Regions from separate parts of the Paenibacillus sp. FSL K6-4396 genome, predicted to be linked through region 2. Evidence: a T-box and tRNA genes for the amino acid it is inferred to sense, from the RefSeq annotation. Region 2 holds a T-box; the other holds one or more tRNA genes.
The links. A T-box is a leader RNA that pairs with one kind of tRNA and senses whether it is charged. The one in region 2 lies ahead of MHB85_RS24790 (valine--tRNA ligase), so its partner is inferred to be a tRNA-Val.

Region 1 (3,426 bases), 780 kb from region 2:
TAGATGATTTTCTAAGGAACACAGGACGTCTTATTAGGCCTTCCGCTCCTCTTTTTAAATTGTAAGCAACATCAGACACCTTATTTCCCCAAATCCCCTGACAAAACGCTATAAAAAAAATTCTGACATAGCGTGTCTCAGATTCCTTAGATTTCTAAGGAGGGTTCAAATCCTTGAATAAGACGCCTCAGATTCGTTACCGCTCGTGGGCCTGAGTTCGGCTTTCAGTAGGTTTGAAGAGACCCTCCAGTGAACATAAGAAAACGCCAACCCGGATATCCGGATCGGCGCTTACTGTGTCACACATACAACATGTGCATCTATTTTAGAAATGGGGGAGTTGGTCCAGGTTGTTGGTTGGGTCACCGTCGGCATCGCCGCGAATGTACATTTCGCCATCCTTGCCTTTAAATACATTCACACCGGCAATAGCGCCAGCTTTTACTTCTGCAAGTGCCTGCTGATAATCCAGTACGCGTCCTGCTGAAGTCTGAAAAGCTGTCAGGTCACCGTCACCATTTTTCTGTACGGCTGTGAAACTCTCGCGTGTCGTTTGATCCATGATGTCACACTCTCCTTATATGACGAGATAGGAATCTGTCTACCTGATTAGCCTATCCGAATTCATCGGAAGTATGCACCATATGCTGATGAGACCTTCCAACGTCGAGGTTTTACAGGCTCTTTCTCATACGAACATGCAGAATATCTGCATCATAAAAAGGTTCTTCCGAAATCACTTCATAACCCAGTTTTTCATAGAATTTCTGTGCCTGACACTGCGCATCCAGTACAGAATAGGATAAGCCGAGTTCACGTGCCAGCTCCTCCATCGCGAGCAGAAGCACACGTCCATAACCAAATGAACGATGAGATTCAAGCACCGCGATCCGCTGCATTTTGGCCGTATCCTTGCTGTAATAGATCAGACGTCCTGTGGCTACAGCTTGGCCATCCGTACTTAACAATACATGATGCACATCTGGACTGATGACATCATATTGATCAATCTCAATCTCGGCAGGCACCTGTTGCTCGATCACAAAAACGTGATGGCGAATTCCCAGGGCTTGCTCCAGTTGTTCTTCTGTCGATACATAACTAATCTCAGCTGCCAATTCCATTCCTTCTTTCTGCTCTTGCGCGACATATCAGACTGAATTATACAAAAAAATGTTTTTCCTGTATAGTGAAGTCTGGAACATATTGGGAGAGGAGGGGGTAGTGATGGGCATGACAGGCATCATGGTAATTACATTGCTAATGTCGGCAGGAATGATTACTCTGTTGTATTTCGTTACGAAGAAAGCATACTCACGCAAGTGGGATGAAGACGAGTGATTCACCTGTTAACCTTCACGGCAAGACTTCACTGCTTCCTCGTGGAGAATACACATCTTGAATTACAGATTTGGAGTATACGTCCAGCCAGACGGGTAGAGATTCAACATTCTCATTGGGTTGATTTAACTGTTGGAATTGAACCGTATGTTCATCCCGCTCCAGGCCGCAACCAGTAAAGGTGGTAATGAGAATCATAAGCCCAGCAAAGAGAAAGAAGCATTTGGTAAATGTATGTTTATTGGATTTTGACCGTTTTGTTATGTTTCTCATAGGGAATTCACCTCGTTGTAGAAATGGTAATCTTTCCTTTATTGTGCACCATTTCGGGTGAATTATAACCAAATAAATCATTGACAATGAACACGGTTACTTGATATGATACTGTTACTTGATTGGGAAACAATTATATATCATGATCTGTTAGCTCAGCTGGGAGAGCACTATCTTGACAGGGTAGGGGTCAGTGGTTCGAGCCCACTACAGATCATACATGAGAAGCCTTACATTGTAAGGCTTCTTTTCTTTTTTTTTACATACAAACATGAATGCGATTTGCGATAGTTTCAGTTTCTCTTCCTCTTTTTAAACAAAACTTAAATAAAACATAAATTCAGCGTAAGGTTCGTCTTCTATACTTGGTTCTGATGTCAATATAGAACAGGAGAAGGAGAGAACTTATGAATTATTCAAGTCCATTTACATCAAAGTTAGCCAGAGTAGGGATCGCGGGTACACTGGCTTTAATACTGGCAACAAGCCCACTTGCCAACATGGGGGTTGTTGCCGCGGAAGCAGGCCCAGCACCTGTATCTACGAAGATATATAACACACAGAAAGACTCGATAGAGCAGACGCCGATTCAATACCAGATTCAGGCTCGATTAAATGAGAAGGACATGACGATCCAGGGGAGCGAGAAGGTAACGTACCGCAACACAAGCAAGGATGCACTCCAGCAGCTGGTTCTTCATACATATGCTGATGCAAACCTCTCCAAGTCTACACAGGCGAGCATGTACCAACAGCATAATGAGAAGATTAGTGAAGATCACCCGGAGAAGACAGCGGAGGACTTTCTGGGTGGCATCGATATTCAGGCTGTAAGCGCAGATAGCCAATCGCTGGACTTCCATAAGGAAAACCAAGCGTTGACCGTGCAGTTGAAGAAGCCCGTACAACCAGGTGAATCGGTATCATTCCAACTGGAGTTTCAGTTGAATATACCCTATGGCTCACAGCGAGTTTCCTACTACAAGGACATGATCAATGGTGCACACTGGTTCCCGGTGATGTCTGTATACGACGAGGTAAAGCATCAGTGGAACAAGGCACCGTATAGTCAAACATTTGAGAGCGATTATTACACCTCATCGGACTTTGAAGTTCAATTAAATGTTCCTGATGAGTATCAAGTAGCCATGCCGGGTACGATTACCACTCAAATCAGTACAGAACATGGTCGTAAAGTTGTTTCTGCTGTGGCCGAGAACACAAGGGAGTTTGTATTCTTTGCTAGCCCAAACCTTCAAGTGGAGAGTGTTACTCGTAACGGTCTGACGGTGGAATACTATTATTACAACGATGATCCATCCAAGAAAAAGATAGTTGACCGCTACATTAATCAGGCATTCAAGGTCATCGATTTCTATAGTGAGAAATATGGCAAGTATCCCTATCCAGAGTTCCGAATTGTCGAGACGTATGTACAAGGTGTTGCCGTGGAATATGCGAGGCTCATCCAGATGGGACAGATTCAAAATGGTGCTGTTCCAGAAGAAGACACAACATTTGTTCATGAAATAGCGCATCAGTGGTTCCATGCATTGATCGGTAATAATTCGGAGACAGAATCCTTCCTGGATGAAGGCTTTGCTGATTTCTCCATGGTGTATTTTGCCGAGAAACAGGGAGACAAGCTAAATGGGTTCAGATCCATACAGTTTGATACTGCGCCCGTAGATATGGCGATTGCATCAACAAACGATGAAGCTGGGGATTTGGCAAGTTTGGTATATTATCAGAAGGGGCGACAAGCGATCTATCAGCTTTACCGTTCCGTCGGTGAAGAGAAATTTGACGAGT
Region 2 (3,426 bases):
CGGAGTATGCTAACGAAAACAGACAACCTGATGCAGACGAAGATCCCGCATCTCTGACAGAGAATGGAGATGAATTGGCATCCCATGAGCAATACAGTGAACCTTCTCCGATCTCGTCATTTATGGCTGAGACCGCTGATCGGTTAGCTTCTTACCCTGAGTCGGAACCAGTGCTGCCTCTGGAAGAAGAGTCTTTAGCGTGGTCCGAGCCTTCTGGGGATGCATTGCCTGAGGAGCCTAGAAATTCAGATCAAGTAGTCCCAGAGCCTACTGCTCAATCATCTAATGAGTTTGCAGCACCAGATGTACCGGACGCACCAGATGTATGGCATTTCGAATCAGCGAGATCTGTACCTCAGCAGGAGAATCAGGCAGTTGATGTTCCGGTTGAACCACAGGCGGAGAACTGGCAAGGTGTATTCGGTTCGTCCGAAGCAGGCAATGCAGAGGAAGAACGTCCGTCTTTTGAAGCGACTGGGGTAGATGAGTTTGTGCAGAACGAAGCATTTGTTCCTGAACCTGTTGCTGAGACGGAAGACAAGCCGGAGCTGAAGGTTGCTTTTGGCAGCAAAAAGGAATCCGCACCACGACAAGAGGAGGGTGTAGGTATCTCTTCCTTGTTATCCTCTGGCAGATCAGCACGGGATGCTGAAGTAGAGAGAGGCGAAGAGGTTCCAGTCGGTGTGATACAGGAAGAAACGTATGCACCTGAGGATGTGGAATGGAAGAATCTGTTCCTGGGAACGATCGTGGACCAGACGCCATTCCGTAAGGTGAAACTGTGTATCGTCCAGCGGGAAGATACACTGGATGCCATTGCAGATCGATACCAATTGAGCACGAGGGAACTTCAGTTGTATAACCGATTATCTGAACAAGTTGTGGAAGAAGGTCAGATATTGTACATCCCTTAATCCGTAGTTAAAGCCTTCGTTACGACCCGTGATCCCCTTGAGGATTGCGGGTTTTTGCATGTTTCGTCCTAAACCTGCATTCCAGCGCTCTTTATCCGCTGTTGTCAGGTTGACTATCGCGCACGAGCAAGGTATGATGTGTGTAGGTTTTTTGAAGAACAACGTGGAACGGGAGTAGTAGACAGTATGACCTTTCAGAGAGTGGAATTGCAACGCTGTGAGATTCCGCAGGAACCAACTGATCGAAGTCGCCCGGGAGTTGCCTGTTTGAATACAAGGGATAAATGAGATTTATCGTCATTTATTTCTGAGGTAGGATGGGCCGGTAGCAGCCGTTATCTGCTTGAAGTGTCACGTCATGTACAGAGGGTGAAGTCTATCTTGCTGTTGGCGTGAAACAAAGGTGGTACCGCGAAAGCTAACCTTTCGTCCTTTGATGGATGAAAGGTTTTTTTTGTTTTTTTTGGCGAAGATGATGAAGATGAAGTAACGGAGGAATGACACATGTCTGAGGAAAAAAAATCAGCTGCAACAGAAATGCCGACCACTTACGATCCTAAAGCGGCAGAGGACAAATGGTACTCCACCTGGATGGAGCGCGGATATTTCAAAGCCGGTCAACGTAAAGATGCCGAACCGTATACGATTGTAATTCCACCCCCAAATGTGACCGGGATGCTGCACATCGGGCATGCGCTCGACTTTACACTACAGGATATTCTGATCCGCACCAAACGGATGCAGGGTTATGATGCACTGTGGCTTCCGGGTTCCGACCATGCAGGTATTGCTACCCAAACCAAAGTGGAGCAGAAGCTGCGTGAAGAAGGTCTGACCCGTTATGATCTGGGACGTGAGAAGTTTCTGGAGAAAGTATGGGACTGGAAAGATCAATATGCAACTACCATCCGTCAGCAATGGGGCAAAATGGGATTGTCGCTTGATTACTCACGTGAACGTTTTACGCTGGATGAAGGTCTGTCCCAAGCGGTTCGTAAAGTATTTGTTCAACTGTATGAAAAAGGCCTTATTTACCGAGGCAAACGCATCATTAACTGGGACCCGGTGAACCGGACAGCTCTGTCCGACATTGAGGTTGAATATAAAGAGGTTCAGGGTCATTTGTACCATCTGCGGTACCCGCTCAAAGATGGAAGTGGCTACGTTACCGTGGCAACAACGCGTCCAGAAACGATGCTGGGTGATACAGCAGTTGCTGTTCATCCGAAGGATGAGCGCTATGCAGATATGATTGGTAAAGTGCTTGTACTGCCTATCATTGGACGAGAAATTCCAATTATCGCTGATGATTACGTGGATAAAGAATTTGGAAGTGGTGCTGTTAAAATCACGCCTGCGCATGATCCAAATGACTTTGAAGTAGGTCTTCGTCATGACCTGCCTCAGATTACGGTAATGGATGAGAGCGGCACAATGAATGCTGAGGCAGGCAAGTATCAGGGACTGGATCGCAGTGACTGCCGCAAGCAGATTGTTGCTGACTTGAAAGAGCAGGGCGTATTGATCAACATTGAGGATCACACGCATCAGGTGGGACACAGTGAACGTACGGGAGCTGTTGTTGAGCCGTATCTGTCTACACAGTGGTTCGTTGAGATGAAGCCACTTGCAGAGAGAGCGATTAAGAAGCAACAGAGCGGCGAAGGGGTTAATTTTGTTCCAGATCGTTTTGAGAAAACCTATCTGAACTGGATCGAGAACGTTCGTGACTGGTGTATTTCCCGTCAACTGTGGTGGGGACATCGTATTCCGGCCTGGTATGATGAGGAAACGGGTGAAATCATTGTATCTGCTGAAGATCCGACAACGCTGCCAGAGTATGCTGGACGCAAGCTCAGACAGGACGAAGATGTACTCGATACTTGGTTTAGCTCCGGCTTATGGCCGTTCTCCACGCTAGGCTGGCCGGAAGATACGGAAGATCTGAAACGTTATTATCCGACAAGTGTACTTGTGACAGGGTATGACATCATATATTTCTGGGTTGCACGTATGATTTTCACTGCACTGGAATTCACGGATGAGATTCCGTTTAAGGATGTGCTGATGCATGGTCTTGTTCGTGATGCAGATGGACGCAAAATGTCCAAATCATTGGGCAACGGTGTAGATCCGCTGGATGTGATCGAGAAATATGGCGCAGACGCAATGCGTTACATGATCTCAACCAGCAGCACGCCAGGCCAGGATCTCCGTTTCCGTTGGGAACGGGTGGAGCAGGCTCGTAATTTTGCCAACAAGATCTGGAACGCTTCGCGCTTTGCATTGATGAATCTGGAAGGATTCACTTATGAGGAACGTGACATTAGCGGAGAGCTTGGTACAGCGGATTATTGGATTTTGCACCGTCTGAACGAAACTTCCCGCGATATTACGCGTCTAATCGAAGCGTATGAGTTTGGGGAAACGGGTCGTGTGTTGTATAACTTTATCTGGGATGACCTGTGTGACTGGTACATTGAGTTTGCTAAGCTGTCCTTCTATGGGGAAG

Region 1: it encodes a tRNA-Val, which carries the amino acid that the T-box ahead of MHB85_RS24790 (valine--tRNA ligase) is inferred to sense. The anticodon was not compared.

What each region holds. Positions count from the first base shown of each region.
Region 1 covers NZ_JBBOCR010000001.1:4,878,052-4,881,477, reverse strand. The annotation lists gene MHB85_RS21470 (DUF3892 domain-containing protein) at 326-562, opposite strand; gene MHB85_RS21465 (GNAT family N-acetyltransferase) at 675-1,118, opposite strand; gene MHB85_RS21460 (hypothetical protein) at 1,357-1,614, opposite strand; tRNA gene MHB85_RS21455 (tRNA-Val) at 1,759-1,831, shown strand; gene MHB85_RS21450 (M1 family metallopeptidase) at 2,022-3,426, shown strand, end outside.
Region 2 covers NZ_JBBOCR010000001.1:5,658,348-5,661,773, reverse strand. The annotation lists gene MHB85_RS24795 (LysM peptidoglycan-binding domain-containing protein) at 1-914, shown strand, start outside; T-box leader at 1,070-1,351, shown strand; gene MHB85_RS24790 (valine--tRNA ligase) at 1,419-3,426, shown strand, end outside.